DNA from 2 places in the Arthrobacter sp. JUb119 genome. Region 2 is predicted to be linked to the other one. Evidence: riboswitches for the same ligand, from Rfam matches in the RefSeq annotation. Region 2 holds a riboswitch; the other holds the start of a gene.
The links. Region 2 has a riboswitch for glycine ahead of gcvP (aminomethyl-transferring glycine dehydrogenase). Riboswitches for the same ligand answer to the same signal wherever they lie in the genome.

Region 1 (8,930 bases), on a different contig from region 2:
GCGAATGGAGCGAAGCTCTGCCTGGTTGTGCGCGCGGGAGCCTTCGAAATTCTCGGCATCAAGGAACTCATCGAGATCAGCGACGGTGGAGAGCATATCCACGATTTGCACCTCGGTATTCAGAAGGTTCACCACGGACTTCAATGAAGCTTCGATATCTGGTGCAAAGGTCATAATTCGTTCCTGGAAGCTGGGTAGATTGACTGCCACTCAAGCCTAACCGTATCGTCATGCTCATACCCTCATTTGCCCCTGAACGGCGGCATGAAATTCTTCGCGAAAGACTTCAAAGACCCTCATGAGCGACCTGTCTGATTCCGGCCTTCCGGCCGCCACTGCCGGCAGTCCAGTACTGCGTCAAAGCCAGTCCCGGGGGATCTGGATTGCGCTGGCATCCTCCGCGGCCTTCGGGATTTCCGGCTCCTTCGCCAAGGGGCTTTTCGAAGCAGGGTGGAGTCCCACTGCGGCCGTGGCCGCACGCATGGCCGGCGCCGCGCTGGTCCTGGCGATCCCTGCGGTCCTGGCGATGCGCGGCCGCTGGACGTTGCTGCGCACCAACTGGGTGTCGATTGTGCTCTTCGGATTGTTTGGAGTGGGAGCCTGCCAGCTGTGCTATTTCTTGGCGGTGCAGCGCTTGGATGTCGGGGTGGCTTTGCTGCTGGAGTATCTGGCTCCGGTGCTCATCGTGCTGGTGCTCTGGGCCAAGCACCAGAAGCGCCCGTCGGCGGCAACGATCGCTGGCACCCTATTGTCATTGGCGGGCCTGGTGGCGGTGCTGGATCTGACCGGCACCACGCGGATTGATCCGATCGGCGTGCTCTGGGGCTTGGGGGCAGCGGTGGGCCTGACGGTCTACTTCTTCATTAGCGCCAAGGTCGATGGCGCGCTGCCACCCATCATGCTGTCGGCCGGTGGCATGGCCGTTGGCGCGCTAACCATGCTGCTGGTTGGCGGCTTGGGAATCCTTCCAATGCAGTGGGCCGCCGGCAGCGGATCATTTGCTGGATATGAAACCCCGTGGTGGTTGGCCTTGACCGGGCTGATCCTGATCGCCACCGTGTTCTCATACACCACCGGTGTGATGGCCGCCCGGGAACTGGGGTCCAAGGTGGCCAGCTTCATCTCCTTGACCGAGGTGCTTTTCGCGGTGCTGTGGGCTTGGCTGCTGCTCTCCGAGCTGCCGGGTGCGGTGCAGCTGTTCGGCGGCCTGCTGATTGTGTGCGGCGTGGTGCTGGTGCGTGTCGATGAACTGCGTGCGGCACGCAAGGGGATCTAAGCGGCCCGTAGGGTAAAAACGCGCACGCGATGCCAATTGTTGTGCGCCGGATGCCAAGGGAAAACCCGCTGGCCTGTACAGGCTGGGAGAAACAAGTTTCGCAGGCATCCTAGCTGGAGGAATACCCATGGGCAGCAAGTCGGTCATAGTCGTAGGCGCAGGTTCGGCTGGCTCGGTGGTCGCGCGCCGGCTCGTGGATGCCGGGGCGCGGGTGACCTTGTTCGAAGCTGGCTCCGAGGACACCAACCCTGCCATCCACGACCTCTCGCGCATGGGCGAGCTGTGGCATAGCAAGGACGACTGGGATTACCACACCGTCCCGATGGCCGGGGCAGCGAACAAGCCGATGCACCTGCCACGGGGCAAGGTGCTCGGCGGTTCCCACGCGCTGAATGCGACCATCTGGGTGCGCTGCGCCCCGCAGGATTTCGATGACTGGGCCAAGGACTGCGGCGAGCAGTGGGCCTGGAAGAATGTCCTGCCGATCTACAAGGAAATCGAGAACTTCTCTGGCGGCGCCAGCGAATTCCACGGCAGCGATGGGCTGGTGCCGGTGGACAACGACTACGAGCTGGATGAGATCCACCAGTCAATTATCGACGCCGCGGTGCAGTCCGGAATCCGGTTCAATCCCGACTACAACGGCGAGCAGCTGGAAGGCGTTTCCAAGGAGCAGATCAACGTTGCTGGCGGCGAACGCATCAACACCTGGAAGGCCTATCTGAAGCCGGTGCGCGAGCGCATGGAAATCATCACGGATGCCGAGGTGCATTCGGTGATCCTCGAATCCGGATCCGCGGTAGGCGTGCGCTATCGGATCGGCGGGCAGCTGCAGGAGCTGCGCGCGGATGAGGTGGTGCTCAGCGCCGGTGCCCTGGGATCCCCGCAAATCCTGTTGCGCTCAGGCATCGGCCCGGTGGCCGAGCTCGAAGCCGCGGGCGTCATGCCGCTGCATGAGCTGGATCAGGTCGGAAAGAACCTGCATGACCACCTGCTGGCACCGGTGATTGCCGAAACCACCACCCGCGCGATACCCGCCCCGCGTGCCGGGGTCTCCGTCTCGCAATCGCACATGTTCACCCGATCCCGCGAGGGCCTGGATCGCCCGGACACCCAGCCGATCTTCTTCGCCGTGCCCATGTACTCCCCGGGCATGGAACCGGTCGACGGCACTGCCTTCACCTTGCACTCCGGGATCGTCACCCCGCACAGCCGCGGCGAAATCACCCTGGGCGGGCCCGGCCTGGATGACCCAGTGAACATCGATTTGAATGCGCTGGATGATCCGCGGGATATGCAGGCATTCCTGGTATCGATGAAGCAATGCCGCGCGATGGTGGAGCAAGATGCCTTGGCCGGGGACTGGGGAGCGAGGGAAATCTACCCGGGCGAAGAAATACGCGGCGATGAGCAGCTGGAGGATTACATTCGGAACAACGTCGTGACCTACCACCACCAGGTGGGTACCTGCCGCATGGGCACGGATGCGCAGGCCGTGGTGGATCCGCAGCTGCGGGTACGCGGCTTGGAAGGGCTGCGCGTCATCGATGCCTCGATCATGCCCAAGATCACCACCGGCAACACCAATGCCCCGGCCATCCTCATCGGCGAACTGGGCGCCAAATTCCTCCTGGCTGATCTTCGGCTCTGACAGGCGGCGCACTATGGCCGTGGCCAAGGAGAACGAGCCCTCACCTTCCAAAAGACGACGATTCCGTGGACCGCAGCTGGCGATGGAACGCGCGCCAGCTGCGTGTGAGATACATCGAATAAACTGCTTCAGGGCGAAATCGTTTCAAGCTGAAATGATATTTTGAAGGGATGAACGAACACCGGATTCCGCAGTTCCAATGGAACTCGCTGAGCTATCTCACCGCCCGAGCCGGACGCATCGGCACCCAGGAGCTCACCGAGCTGATGGAATCCGAGTCCTTGTCCCGGCATCATTTCACCATCATCTGCGCGCTGGAGGAGTTCGGCGGCATCTCCCAGAACGACTTGGCAGATCGCTCGAATGTGAACCGCGGCCATCTGGTGGCCTACCTCGATCAGCTGTCGAGCCGTGGGATCCTGGAACGCGAAGTTGATCCGGAGGACCGCCGCCGCAACGTCATCACGCTGACTCCCGAGGGCCGGAAATTCGCTGCCCGGGCGATGGAGGCTGCCTCGCATAACGAAGCCAAGGTCTTCGGCGCATTGGATGAGCCGCAGCGGGAGCAGCTGCGCGCCTTGCTGCAGCTGGTCGCTACGCAGGACGGCGAGGCACGCCAGTGAAGCGCCACTTAGAAGAAATAGTGCAGCGCAGCGTCGTCGTGGCCCCTCACCGCCCGTCGCTCATCCCGGCAGCCAAGGCGACGATCAGCCTGGCCGCGCCGCTGATCCTGTTGGCCGGCCTTGGCCGCCTTGACTGGGCAATGTATGCAGCGTTCGGCGCCTTCTGCGCGGTCTTCGGCCGTTTCGACGCGTACGCGCCGCGTTTCTGGCAGCAGCTCTCGGCAGGTATCGTGCAACTGGCCGCAATGCTGCTGGGCACCTATTTTTCGCTCATCGAGGCACCGTTCCCGGTACGCGTGCTCGTGCTGGCATTCATTGGTTTTGGCGCCAACTACGTCTCCCATGCCACGCGCTGGATGCCGCCGGGACCGGTCTTCGCGGTCTTCGCCGGCGGCGCCTGCCTGGGCATCCCGGCCACTTCGCAAAGCTTCACCGGGGTGCTGCTGGCCGGCGGCGGAACAATGGCCTTCAGCATGCTGCTGATGCTTGGCCTGTCGATGCGCAAAGCCAACCTGCTTCATACCCTGCGCTCCGGATACGCCTGGTCGCCCTCGCGCCGGGCCATGGCCCAATCGCTCCAAATGGGCACGGGCGTGCTGCTGGCGGGAATCGCAGGGCATCTGCTCAGCGACGGCCACTGGTACTGGGCCAGTCTCGGCGCGATCGCCGCAGTCACCGGCGCTGATGCCTATGCGCGGGTAGCCCGCGGGCTGCAGCGCTGCGCAGGCACCTGCATTGGCGTAGCGCTGACCGCAATAGTTTTCGCCTTCGATTCCCCGGTCTGGGTAATCCTGGCCGCTGCGCTGGCCTCGCAGTTCGTCATCGAGCTGGTGATTCTGCGCAACTATGCGGTGGGGATGGTATTCATGACGGTCACCGCACTGCTCATGGTCCACCTGGTCAGCCCTGAACCGGCCGCGTCCCTGCTCATCGACCGCATTTCCATGACGGCGCTGGGCGCTTTGGTGGGTGCGGTGCAGAGCATCGCCATTTCGCTGCTGGTGGCCCGCCGCCGCCAAGGCCGAACGCCGGGGGCTACCAGTGCTCGGTGACAACCTGCGCTTCGAGCTTGCCGGCCTCGATGGAGATATGGCGGGCTAATTCCAGGTCCAGTGTTCCCAGATGCTCGGGCTGGTTGTGCGTTAGGCGCAGCTCGACGATGGTAACCCGCCACTCCAGGTGCGGATGCCGGTTGTCCTGCTCGGCGCGCAGGCCTACCTGGACAATGAACTGCAAGGCCGTGCTCGCGCAATCGAAACGGTAAGCGGCCCGCAAACCCAAGTCATCACGCTTCCAATCAGGCAAGGCGCCCAGCCTCTGATCGAATTCGAAGCGCGGTAACGGACCGGTTGATGCCATGGTTCTCTCCTCCAAGCGGCAGCGGGTCGGACTATGCAAGTGGTTGCTGCCTGCCATCATGATCGCATCGACCCCGGCTATTGCGGTAGCGATCCCAGCGACTATGCAGTTAGGCCCCGGCATCTGGTGATGCCGGGGCCCGGCTGAGAGAGCTGTCAAGTGCTCGGGCTACTGGCGGATGTCCTCGGCAACCTGTGCGGCGGTTTCCGCTTCGCGCTTGGCGAAGGATTCCGCATCACGGTAGGCGGAGGCCTCATAGCGTTCGTGCGCCACCTTGGCCAGGTGCGCGGCGCGCAGTGCCTGGTGCTGGGGGTTGCGGCGGATGACCAGGTAGCCTGCAGCCAGGATCAGGAACCAGATCGGGGTAATGGCCATAGCCATGAGGGTATCGGTCTGGGTGGTCAGGGCCCACAAGATGAAGCCGAAGAATGCCAGCACAACATATGGCATGAAGCTGCCGCCAGGGACCTTGAACTTCGATGCGTCGTGCAGGTGCGGGCGACGAGCACGGAAGACCAGGTAGCTGAGCAGGATGATGGTCCAGACGAACATGAAGCACAGGGCCGAGACGGTGGTGACCAGTGTAAATGCTCCCATGACCGAATCGCCGCCGTAGAGCAGTGCGACGCCGGCCAGCAGGAACATGCAGGAGAACATCAGGGCGTTGCGCGGAACCTTGCGGCCTGACAGCTTGGTGAACGTCTTCGGTGCATCGCCTTCCATGGACAGGCCACGGAGCATGCGGGAGGTCGAGTAGATACCCGAGTTGGCGCTCGAAGCCGCCGAGGTAAGGACCACGAAGTTGATGATGCCAGCGGCGCCAGCCAGACCGGCCAGGGCGAACATGCCCACGAATGGCGATTGCGCAGCGGAGAACAGATCCCAGGGGGTCACGGCCATCAGGATGATCAGCGCGCCAACGTAGAAGAACAGGATGCGGACAGGAATCGAGTTGATTGCCTTGGGCAGGGTCTTTTCGGGGTCCTTGGTTTCCGCCGCGGTGGTGCCAACCAGCTCAATGCCAACGAAGGCGAAGACCGCGATCTGGAAACCGGCTACGAAGCCCATGAAGCCGGTCGGGAACATGCCGCCGTCGTTCCACAGGTTAGCGAAGGATGAAGAAGCACCGTTGTGCTCGAAACCGGTGATCACCATAACCAGGCCAACCACGATCAGTGCGCCGATGGCGACGATCTTGATCAGCGAGAACCAGAATTCGGTTTCGCCAAAAGCCTTCACTGTCGCCAGGTTCAGAACCAGCAGCAGTACGATACAGGCCAGTGCCGGGATCCATAGCGGCAAATCGCCCCACCAGAAGGCGACATAATGGGCGATGGCCACGACGTCGGCGATGCCGGTGACAACCCAGCAGAACCAGTAGGTCCAGCCGGTAAAGAATGCGGCCCAAGGGCCTAACAGGTCGCCGGCGAAGTCGGCGAAGCTCTTGTAGTTCAGGTTGCTCAACAGCAGTTCGCCCATGGCGCGCATGACGAAGAACAGCATGAAGCCAATGATCATGTAGACGAAGATGACCGACGGGCCGGCTACCGAGATGGTCTTGCCGGAGCCCATGAACAAGCCGGTGCCGATGGCGCCGCCAATGGCGATCAGCTGGATGTGACGATTGGAGAGCCCTCGTTCGAGTGCGGGGCCAGAACTGGTGGTACTCATGCTGATTGCCTTCCAGGAGTGTGGTGTGACGCCTCGAAGCGCTCCTGCCCCCAAGCCCTGAAGGCTTGGAGAGCAGCTGTTCGCTTTGAAGAACGCATCCGATTAGGAAGGATTCCAGCTGGGCATTGCGCGGCATGCTGCGCTCAGAGCAGTTGCTGCGAATGCCACGGGGAGTCCCTCGAAACTGGTGCGCTCGGTGCGGCACTGTTCTTGGTCCCTCCCCAATCTGTATTACAACCTGAGAGTTTTCACTTCCACCCGAATACTGGGTGAAGCTTGCTCCTTCGGTGAGCCCGGACGAACCTGGGCTGCTTTCCAGAGGTGCCTGTTCGTAGCGGTACAGGTGCCTGAGAGTTTCCCGGGGAGGAAATTGCTCCTACGGCGCCCGCCCATGGTGTGAGCGGATCTCTCCCGCCACGCATCAACGGCATATGTGGTGATTGCCATCACAGTATGCGCAGAAAAATGAACGTGGTGCAAGTCGCAATTTCACACTTCGGGCCCCGGATAACCGCTTGGCCACGCCAATCGTGGAAAGTGGCTGGCGAAATGGGGGATTCTCCGCTTCGTAATGATTCGGGAAGCAAGGGCATGGATGCGGCAAAGCGGGGCATCGGTTCAACCGATGCCCCGCGTGGGGAGGTACGGAGGGCTACTTCCCGAACCGTCGCAGCCGCAGCGAGTTCAGTACCACCAGCACCGAGCTGGCTGCCATGGCCGCTCCGGCGATCATCGGGTTCAGCAAGCCCAGGGCCGCAATCGGAATGCCGGCAGTGTTGTAGGCGAAAGCCCAGAACAGGTTCATCTTGATGGTGGACAGGGTTCGGGCCGACAGGTCGATGGCCTGCGTGACCTGATGCAGGTCGTTACCCATCAGGGTGATGTCCGCGGCTTCGATGGCCACATCGGTGCCCGAGCCCATGGCGATGCCGAGGTCGGCCTGCGCCAGTGCTGGCGCGTCATTCACGCCATCGCCCACCATGGCCACGACCTTGCCCTGCTCTTGCAATGAGGTGATCGCCTGGGCCTTGCCGGCAGGGAAGACCCCGGCGAATACGTCCTCGGCCTTGATGCCTACCTGGGCGGCAACCTCGGTAGCCACCGACTGGTTGTCGCCGGTCAGCAGCACCACGCGCAGGCCGCGCTCCTGGAGTTCGGCAATAGCTTTTGCGGAGCTGTCCTTGATCTTGTCCGCCACCGAGATCACTGCCTGGAACTGCTGGTCCACCGCGACCAGGATGGCGGTCGCGCCGGCCTGCTCGGCTTCCGCGAGCATGGCCTTGGCGGAGTCATCCAAGGACGCGCCCTGGGCTTCGAGCCAGCTGAAGCGGCCTACGGCAACGCGATGCCCGTTGACCGTGCCGACCACGCCGCCGCCCGGATCGGAATCGAAGTCGCTGGCTTCGGGCAGCGGGCCCAAGCCGGCTGCGGCCTTGGCGATGGCCTGGGCGATCGGATGCTCGGAATGGTGCTCCACGGCACCGGCCAAGGCCAGGACCTCATCGGGATCGACCCCGTCGATGGCCTGGGTGCCCTGGTGGGCCATGACCCCGGTGGTCACGGTGCCGGTCTTGTCCAGCACGATGGTGTCCAGCTTGCGGGTATCTTCCAGGACCTGCGGCCCGCGGATCAGGATGCCCAGCTGCGCGCCGCGTCCGGTGCCGACCAGCAAGCCGATCGGGGTCGCCAGGCCCAATGCGCAGGGGCAGGCGATGACCAGCACGGCGACCGCAGCGGTGAACGCCTGGTAGGGATCGCCGCTGGCAAAGAACCAGGTCACGAACGTGAGCAGCGCAATGGCCAGTACGATCGGCACGAAGACGGAGGATATCCGGTCAGCCAGGCGGGCAATGGGCGCCTTGCCCGATTGGGCTTCGGAGACCAGCTTGCCCATCTGGGCCAAGGTGGTGTCCGCGCCAACGCGGGTAGCTTCGATCACCAGCCGGCCCGAGGCATTCAAGGTCGCGCCGGTGACTTCATCGCCGGGCCCGGCCTTCTGCGGGACCGATTCGCCCGTAAGCAGCGAGGTGTCTACCGCGCTGGCGCCGTCAATGACCACGCCGTCAGTAGCGATCTTCTCGCCGGGGCGCACCACGAAATGGTCCCCGACCTGCACCTGCCCGGCCGGGATTTTCACTTCCGCGCCGTCGCGAAGCACCACTGCATCCTTGGCGCCCAGGTTCAGCAAGGACTTCAGCGCATCGGATGCCGAGGACTTGGCGCGGTGCTCCAGGAAACGGCCCAGCAGCAGCAAGGTGGCCACGACGCCGGCAGTTTCAAAGTAGAGCGCATGCTCGGACATGGACATGCCGATATGGGCGGTCAGCTGCGGATCGAGGATCAGCTGCAC
Region 2 (8,930 bases):
CGTAGCCGCCGCGGCCGGCGCGCTTGCCCAGGCCCTTGAGGCCGACGAGCTTGCGTGGCGGGGTCGCACCGCGCAACGCTTCCAGGGCTTCGCGGCCCACGAAGTCCTCTTCCTTCTTGAAGGAGACCACCGGGCCGAATCCGGCATCGAACGGGGTGCGTTCCAGGGACAGCTCGTTGCCGTACAGCGGCATGCCGGCTTCAAGGCGCAGCGAGTCGCGGGCGGCCAGGCCGCAAGGAACCAGCTCGTGGTCCTTGCCGGCTTCAACGCTCTTTTCCCAGAGGGCTGCCGCATCCTCGTTTTCGATGATCAGCTCGAAGCCGTCTTCGCCGGTGTAGCCGGTGCGGGCCAGCAGCACGTCGATGCCACCGAGCACCACCTTCACCGCAGCGTAGTACTTCAGTTCGGTGACCGCCTGGGCGGTTGCCTCGTCGGCGGCCAGCTTGCGCACAATCGCCTCGGCGTTCGGTCCCTGGACGGCGATCAGCGACTGGCGGTCCGAAGCGTCGTCCACGACGACGTCGAAGCCGGCGGCGCGGGCAGCCAGCTCGGCGGCAACCACCGGGGCGTTGCCGGCGTTGGGCACGACGAGGAACTTCTCCTCTTCCAGGCGGTAGACGATCAGGTCATCGATGATCTTGCCCTCGGCGTCAAGGATCAGCGAGTACTTCGCCTTGCCGACCTTCATGATGCCCAGGTTCCCTGCCAGGGCGGTGTTCAGCGCCTTGCCGGCTTCCGGGCCGGAGAGGTAGACCTCGCCCATGTGGGACAGGTCGAACAGGCCAGCGGTGGAGCGCACGGCCTTGTGCTCTGCCAGTTCCGATCCGTACTTCAACGGCATGTCCCAGCCGCCGAAGTCGGTGAAGTTGGCGCCGAGAGCTTCGTGCTGCGCGTGCAGCGCGGTGTGCTTGAGTGCTTGGGTAGTCTCAGTCATCTCTAACTCTTCCTTAGTCTTCGAAGGCTTCGGGAGCCGGGCAGGAGCAGATCAGGTTGCGGTCGCCACCGGCGCCGTCGATGCGGCCCACGGTTGGGAAGTACTTGTCGAACTTCAGCGCCGGGACCGGGAAGGCCGCCTGCTCGACCGAGTACTTGCGGTCCCACTTGCTGTTGACCACAGCGGAGACCGTGTGCGGAGCGTTGCGCAATGGGGACTCCTCGATGCTGTAGGCACCGGAGAGGACCTCGTCCATTTCCTGGCGGATGGTGATCATCGCTTCAATGAAGCGCTCGATCTCGGCCAGGTCCTCGGATTCGGTGGGCTCCACCATCAGGGTGCCTGCCACAGGGAAGGACAGGGTCGGCGCGTGGAAACCGAAGTCGATCAGGCGCTTGGCCACGTCCTCGGCGGTGACCCCGGTCTTGGCGGTCAGTTCACGCAGGTCCAGAATGCACTCGTGGGCAACCAGGTCCTTGTTGCCGGTGAACAGTACCGGGAAGTGCTCGTTCAGGCGCTTGGCAATGTAGTTCGCGTTCAGGATCGCGTGCTTGGTGGCTTCGGTCAAGCCGTCCCCGCCCATCATCGCGATGTAGGCCCAGGAGATCGGCAGGACGCCGGCCGAGCCGAAAGCGGTCGCCACCACCGGCACGCCGTCACGCTCGGAGTAGGTGCCCGAAGCATCGCCTGGCAGGAATGGCAGCAGGTGCTCGCCAACGCCGATTGGGCCTACGCCTGGGCCGCCACCGCCGTGCGGGATGCAGAAGGTCTTGTGCAGGTTCAGGTGCGACACGTCGCCGCCGAACTTGCCTGGCTGGGCCAAGCCAACCATGGCGTTCATGTTCGCGCCATCGATGTACACCTGGCCGCCGGCGGCGTGGACCTTGTCGCAGACCTCGCGCACGTCCGCGTCGTAGACGCCGTGGGTGGATGGGTAGGTGATCATGATGGCTGCAAGGACGTCCTTGTTGGCCTCGATCTTGGCATCCAGGTCATTCGCGTCGATGGTGCCATCGGCTGCGGTCTTCACGACCACCACGCGCATCCCGGCCAGCACTGCCGACGCGGCGTTGGTGCCGTGGGCCGAGGCCGGAATCAGGCACAGATCGCGCTGGCCTTCGCCGCGCGAACGGTGGTAGTCCGAGATGGCCAGCAGGCCCGCGTATTCGCCCTGCGAGCCGGCGTTGGGCTGGATCGAAACGCCAGCGTAGCCGGTGATTGCGGTCAGGCGCCCTTCCAGGTCGGTGATCAGCTCGCGCCAGCCCTCGGTCTGCGCTGCAGGCGCGTAGGGGTGGATCGAGGCGAATTCCGGCCAGGTGATGGATTCCATTTCGGCGGCCGAGTTCAGCTTCATGGTGCACGAACCCAGCGGGATCATGGTGCGGTCCAGGGCCAGGTCGCGGTCCGAGAGCCGGCGCAGGTAGCGCATCATCTGGGTTTCGGAGGAGATGGTGTTGAAGATCGGGTGGGTCATGAAGTCGCTGGTGCGCACCTGCCCTGCCGGGATCTCGAAGCCTTCCGGAGCCGAGAGCTCTGCGCCGAAGACCTCAAGCAGGGTCTTGACTACGCCCGAGGTGGTGGCCTCGTCGGTGGAGATGCCCACCTGGGTCTCGCCCACCTTGCGCAGGTTGATGCCTGCTTCGATGGCCTTGGCAATGATGGCATCGGCGTTCTCGACGTTCACCACAACGGTGTCGAAGAAGGAATCCGATGCCAGGGTGTAGCCGCCGGAAACCAGCGAGCTGGCGATCACCCGGGCGTGGTTGTTGGCGCGCGAGGCGATCTGCTTCAGGCCGGCTGGGCCGTGGTAGACCGCGTACATCGAAGCGCAGATGGCCAGCAGGGCCTGTGCGGTGCAGATGTTGGAGGTGGCCTTTTCGCGGCGGATGTGCTGCTCGCGGGTCTGCAGGGCCAAGCGGTAGGCAGGGACTCCGGCGTCATCGGCCGAAACGCCCACCAGGCGTCCTGGCATGGAACGGGTCAGGCCATCGGCCACGGCCATGTAGGCAGCGTGCGGTCCGCCGAAGAACAGCGGCACGCCGAATCGCTGGGTGTTGCCCACGGCGATATCGGCACCCTGCTCGCCCGGAGGGGTGATCATGGTCAGGGCCAGCAGGTCGGCAATCACGGTAACCATGGCGCCGGCTTCCTTGGCGGCTGCGATGATCGAAGCGTGGTCCGCGATCGAGCCGTCGTTGCCAGGCTGCTGCAGGACAATGCCGGAGATCTCGCCCTCTGGCAAGCCTGCGGAAAGGTCGGCAATCTCGACTTCGAAGCCCAGCGCGTCAGCGCGGCCCTGCACGACCTTGAGGGTCTGCGGGAAGATGTTGGAGTCCAGCACGGTCTTGCCCTTGGACTTCTTCTTGTTGGCGCGGCGCATCATCAGCACGGCTTCGGCGGCGGCGGAGGATTCATCCAGCAGCGACGCGTTGGCGATGGGCAGGCCGGTCAGGTCCATGACCATGGTCTGGAAGTTCAGCAGGGCTTCGAGGCGGCCCTGGGAGATTTCCGGCTGGTACGGGGTGTAAGCGGTGTACCAGGCTGGGTTTTCCACGATGTTGCGGCGGATCACGGCTGGGGTGATGGTGTCGTAGAAGCCCTGGCCGATCATCTGGGTCTTCATGACGTTCTTCGAGGCAAGCGCACGCAGGTGGGCTAGGGCTTCGGTTTCGCTCAGTGCGTCTGGGATATCCAGTGCGGAGTCCTGGCGGATGTCTGCCGGAACGGCGGTGTCGATCAGTTCTTCCAGGCTGTCGTAGCCCAGGGTCTGAAGCATGGTGGTGACGTCGGAAGGACGTGGGCCGATATGGCGTGAAACGAATTCAGTATTCGCTCGTGCCGAAGTCTGCGTGATGGTCATGGTGCTGGTATCTCCATGGGATCTGTCTTGGCGCATGCCAAAGGAAGGTCTTTTTACCTCCCCATCCCTGTTGCATAACCTGAGAGTTTTACGCATCCAGCAAACCAAGCCGGGCACTTGCACCTTCGGTGAACCGGAACGGGCCGGTTTCTTTCCAGAGTTGCCTCATGATGGCGGTACGGGTGCCTGAGAGTTTCCTGGGGAGGAATTGCTCCTACGGCGCCCGTCCATGGTGTGAACGGGACTCTCCCGCCATCCGTCTATGGCGCGCGCTGCCGGCCGGAGACCTGCAGCACACCACCATGTTACCTGCCCCGCCCCCAAGGTCAAACAGGAGCGGGGTCCGGAAAAGTCATAAATGCGTTCAGTTGGCGTCGGCAGTTAAACGGATGTAATCAGGATATTTCGCTGACAAGGAATCACCCGACGAGGTGCCGGTGATCCGGCGCTTGACCCACGGAGCCAAATGCTCTCTGGCCCAGCCCAATTCCTGCTTCAGCTTTTCGCCGCGCGAGTTCACGGCCAGTTCCGGCAGGGACGGCTGCTGGATCCTGGAGGACCAGTTTCCCTCGGTGATCCGATGGGTGCCGAGCACGTCAAGGACCTTCGAAGCCATCAGCGTGTGGCCCAGCTCGTTCATGTGCAGCCGATCCACCGCCCAGTAGCGCAGATCGGAGAATTCTCGCCACCGCCAGTAATCGGCGATCACCGCACCGTACTCGTCCGCGATTTCGCGAACCTTCTCGTTGTAAATGGCCGTGCGCGGACGGGTCTTGGAGAACAACGGTGATTCCACGGTGTCGAAACCGGTGAACAGCACGACCGCGCTTCCGGCTTCGGCAAAGCGGCTCACCATGCCTTCATAGCCGCGCATCAGCGCATCCAGGTCCGCCTTCGGGCGCAGGATGTCATTGCCGCCGGCATAGATGGTGACCAGGTCCGGGGCCAGTGCGAGCGCCTGGTCCAGCTGCTGGTTGATCACCTGCCCGATCTTCTTGCCGCGCACCGCCAGGTTGGCGTATTCCCATTCGCCTTCGGCGCAGAGCACTTCCGAAACCCGGTCCGCCCAGCCGCGGACCTGGTTGGGCCGGGTCGGATCCACATCGCCAACGCCTTCGGTGAACGAGTCACCTAGTGCCACAAACTTCTTCACTTCGCTCCTGCTTCGTTCCATTCCCGATGGGTTTACTACGCGTTGCTGCCGGCAGCCTGGGCCGACATGTTCTTCTGCATGATCAGCTGGCGGGCCAGCTGGCTGAGCTTGACTCCGGTGGAGATCTCCTTGGCGCCTTCATTGCGCGAGGGGATGAATCCGAAGCCCAGCTGGTGGGCTGGATCGGCAAAGGCCAGCGAGGAGTTCGCACCGTCATGGCCGTAGGCGAAAATCGATCCGTAGTTGTTGCGCGCGGTGGCCTTCATGAACCCCAGGGCGAAGGCCTGCAGCAGTCCATTGGTCCGGTCATGGCCGTAGACCAGTTCGGTGGAAACCTGGGACCAGGTGTCGGCGGTGAGGAATCCGCGGGTGGCGCCCAGTGCCGGCACGGCACCGAATGAGGCGGCATAGATTGCGGCCAGTCCTTGGGCATTGGCGACCGCGCCCATGGATGCGGGGCCCAGTTCGCGCACCTGAGGCGCGTTGGCCAGTTCGTGCCAGTTGTAGACCGGGCCGTTTTCCAGCGCGAAACCGGAGGCCGAGTTCACCGAAAGCCCGGCCGGGGAGAACGGATCGAAGAATTCCGGTGCGGCGTCAGCGCCCGGCAGTACATCGCGGTAGCGCGATTCCAGCGCGGGGTCCTGGCCGATGTAGGCTTCGGCTCCCAGCGGCTTGCGGATGCGCTCCTCGAAGACGTCTTTCAGTTCCTTGCCGGTGACCCGGCGTACCAGTTCTTCCATGAGCACGCCCAGGGTGATCGCATGGTAGCCGACAATGTGCTGGCCCAGCGGCCAGACGCTTGGCATGGAAGCGAGCACCTTGGCGTATTCGGCGGATTTCAGGAGGATCTCGCTGGGCACGCCCCCGGGCACGCCGAGCACTCCCGCTTGGTGGCTGAGCACCTCGCCGACGGTGAGCTGGGATTTCCCGTTGTCCCCGAATTCCGGCCAGTAGGTGGCCATTGGCGCGTTCGGATCGATCAGCCCATCTTGCACGAGCAGTGCCACGACCAGCGCGCCTAGGCCCTTGGTGCAGGAGAAGACGCAGGTCAGCGCGTCACCAGAGAGGTGCTCGCCGACGCTGTGGCTGAGCACCAATTCGCCGCGGTGGTACACGGCCAGCTGCGCCGAATAGCCTTCTTCCTCAGCGGCTCGCGCCTCTAGTGCTTCCGCCAGGGGCGCGAACTCTTCAGTGATCACCGATTGCATCTAAATCCTTCAAAGTGCTTGTCTCTCGTCAACTAACCCTAACCGCTTCGATCCCATGGCCCGGTAGTTCCACACGCTGACCCGACACCTAGCATATAGGTACGTCAGCTCACAGCATTGGCTTGTTTAAGCCACTAATCGACATTTCACTACCGCTGGACCCCAAGTTCTGTGAGCCAGCCTTGAAATCGGTTTGCCCACTTCATGCGCTGACCCTAAAGTTGTAATGTTTGCCTACAAAATTGAAGGAGATGATCTCGATCGCATGACTGTGAACAGTGACACGGCCGTTACCGACGGCAAAGAAACAGAACTCCGCAGGGTGATTGGCCCGAAGCTGCTGCTATTCCTCATCATGGGCGATATCATCGGCGCCGGAATTTTCGCCATCACCGGCAAAGTTGCCGGCCAGGTGGGCGGAGCCGCCTGGCTGCCGTTCCTGATCGCTTTCACGATCGCGACCCTCACCGCCTTCAGCTACCTCGAACTGGTGACCAAATACCCGCACGCGGCCGGTGCCGCCTTGTACATCCACAAGGCATTCGGCATCCACTTCGTCACCTTCCTGGTGGCGTTCACCGTGGCTTGCTCGGGCATCACCAGTGCCGCCACCTCGGCCACTTTGGTGGGGCGCAACCTGCTCATTGGCATTGGCCAGTTTGTCGACGGTGTTCCCAACACCCCGGAAGCGGGCATGTGGGCAGCTATTGCAATCATCGTGATCCTCGCCGTGATCAACTTCCGCGGCGTAGGCGAGAGCGTGAAGTTCAACCTCGTGCTGACCATAGTTTCGCTGGCCATCATGGCCGCGATCATCGGCATCGGCTTCGCGGTGATCGCCTCGGGCCAGGGTGACATTTCCCGCCTGGTGGTCTTCGAGACCCCGACCGACCGCAGCGTCTTCGCCGCCGTGACCATGGGTACTGCCATTGCGTTCTTCGCGATGGTGGGCTTCGAGGATTCGGTGAACCTGGTTGAGGAAACCAAGAATCCCAACAAGACCTTCCCGAAGATCATGCTCATCGGCCTGGGCATCTGCGCCTTGATCTACATGCTGGTGGCCGTCACCGTCATCATGGTGATTCCGACCGGCGATCTGCTGAACCCTAAGAACCCGGATGCCGGCATCCTGCTGGATGTTGTGCGCATCGGCCTGCCGAACCTGCCGGTTGACGCGATCTTCCCGTTCTTGACCGTCTTCGCGGTGGTTAACACCGCGCTGATGAACATGCTGATGGCTAGCCGCCTGCTCTACGGCATGGCCCGCCAAGGCGTGCTGCCGCAGTTCCTGGGCAAGGTGCATTCGACCCGACGCTCGCCATGGGCTGCGATCCTGTTCAGCACCGGACTGGCCATCGCCTTGGTGGTCTACGTGAACCTGAGCAACGGAAGCAGCATTGTCGGCTCGCTGGGCGGCACGACCGCGCTGCTGCTGTTGTGCGTGTTCGCCGTAGTCAACGTAGCCCTGCTGGTACTGCGCCGCGACAAGCCGGAACCCGATTCGTTCCGCGCTCCAACGATCATCCCGATCCTCGGCGTGTTCTTCTGCTTGTTCCTTGCCGGCCCGTGGGCTCGTTCGCGTGAGGACTGGGTCCAGTACGAGATTGCCGGCCTGCTGCTGGTCATCGGCGTGCTGCTGTGGGCCGTGACCTGGTTGGTCAACCGGATCAACTACAAGAAGGGCGTCATCGAAACCCGCCCGGGACAGTACTGATCCCAGCCCGTTAACGCAGTGATGCCCGCCATTTGGCGGGCATCACTGCTTTAAGCGTGTTTTCTACGCGGTCTGCTCGACCGTTTCCTGGCGGAAACGAAGCTTCAGGCCGCCTTCGGTGCTCTGCCACCAGGAAGATACGACGAGCACCGGACCCTCTGCAGGCTTCATGCGGTAAGCGAGCAGCACCATTTGCGCATCCACTTCCCGGGCCGCAAGGACCTGCACCGCACCGGTGCTGGGCAGGCTCGCCCCGGATTCCAGCATGGTCCGGACCGTGGCCACATCCAGCAGGCCGCCATGGCGAGTCACTTCCTGGTAGCCCGGATGCAGGAAGTCGTTGAGTTCCGCGAAACTGGTGCGGATCTGCGGGTCGAGGAAACCTTGTTCCAGGTCGAAGACGGTGGCCGCGATGTCCACGCCGGGTTCCGGTGCGGCGGCGGTTTGCCCGCCGGGTGCCAGCACGGCATCTTCAGCCGCTGGAGCATGGGAAGCCGCTGGAGCATTGGAAGCCACGGGGCCGCCGCCGGCAGTGTAGCCCGGTCCGGCCTCTACTGCAGAGCCTTGCTGATGCGCGGTGGCAGCCGCACGCGCATGGCCGTCAGCAGCTTCATTCAGCTCATGTCCGGCATGGCCCTTGACCCACTCGAAGGTAAACTTGCGCCCGGCAATGGCCCGGTCAAGTTCCTTGAGGATGTCCTGGTTCAAGACCGGTTTGCCGTCGGCCTTTTTCCAGCCCTTCTTCTTCCAACCCGGCATCCACTTGCTGATGCAGTTGATCGCATACTGCGAATCGCACAGGATTCTGAGTTCTTCTTCTGGCAGGTGCTCGGTGGCCCGGAAGAGTTCGAGCACCGCTTGGAGCTCCCCCATGTTGTTGGTTCCGTGGTCCCAACCGCCAGCGGCCCAGTTGTCCTGGTCCACATACCAGGCCCAACCTGCCGGTCCGGGGTTTCCTAGGGCTGATCCATCCGCAGCTGCAATGATCGTCATGCTTTAATCCTGCCACGTTGACGCCCGCACTCGGTTCCATGCATTGGGCCATGTCGCCAGCGAATACT

Region 1: linked by a shared signal. The riboswitch ahead of cycA (D-serine/D-alanine/glycine transporter) and the one ahead of gcvP (aminomethyl-transferring glycine dehydrogenase) in region 2 are both predicted to bind glycine.

The regions. Positions count from the first base shown of each region.
Region 1 is NZ_JANUFE010000003.1:369,893-378,822, reverse strand. Features, by position in the region: gene M2368_RS10705 (CGNR zinc finger domain-containing protein) at 1-174, opposite strand, end outside; gene M2368_RS10700 (EamA family transporter) at 299-1,276, shown strand; gene M2368_RS10695 (GMC family oxidoreductase) at 1,404-2,927, shown strand; gene M2368_RS10690 (MarR family winged helix-turn-helix transcriptional regulator) at 3,098-3,550, shown strand; gene M2368_RS10685 (FUSC family protein) at 3,547-4,602, shown strand; gene M2368_RS10680 (4a-hydroxytetrahydrobiopterin dehydratase) at 4,586-4,909, opposite strand; gene cycA (D-serine/D-alanine/glycine transporter) at 5,078-6,580, opposite strand; glycine riboswitch at 6,797-6,905, opposite strand; glycine riboswitch at 6,906-7,004, opposite strand; gene M2368_RS10670 (heavy metal translocating P-type ATPase) at 7,233-8,930, opposite strand, start outside.
Region 2 is NZ_JANUFE010000007.1:31,266-40,195, reverse strand. Features, by position in the region: gene gcvT (glycine cleavage system aminomethyltransferase GcvT) at 1-934, opposite strand, end outside; gene gcvP (aminomethyl-transferring glycine dehydrogenase) at 948-3,794, opposite strand; glycine riboswitch at 3,959-4,056, opposite strand; gene M2368_RS16190 (SGNH/GDSL hydrolase family protein) at 4,159-4,935, opposite strand; gene M2368_RS16185 (serine hydrolase domain-containing protein) at 4,983-6,155, opposite strand; gene M2368_RS16180 (APC family permease) at 6,421-7,869, shown strand; gene M2368_RS16175 (RNase H family protein) at 7,933-8,862, opposite strand.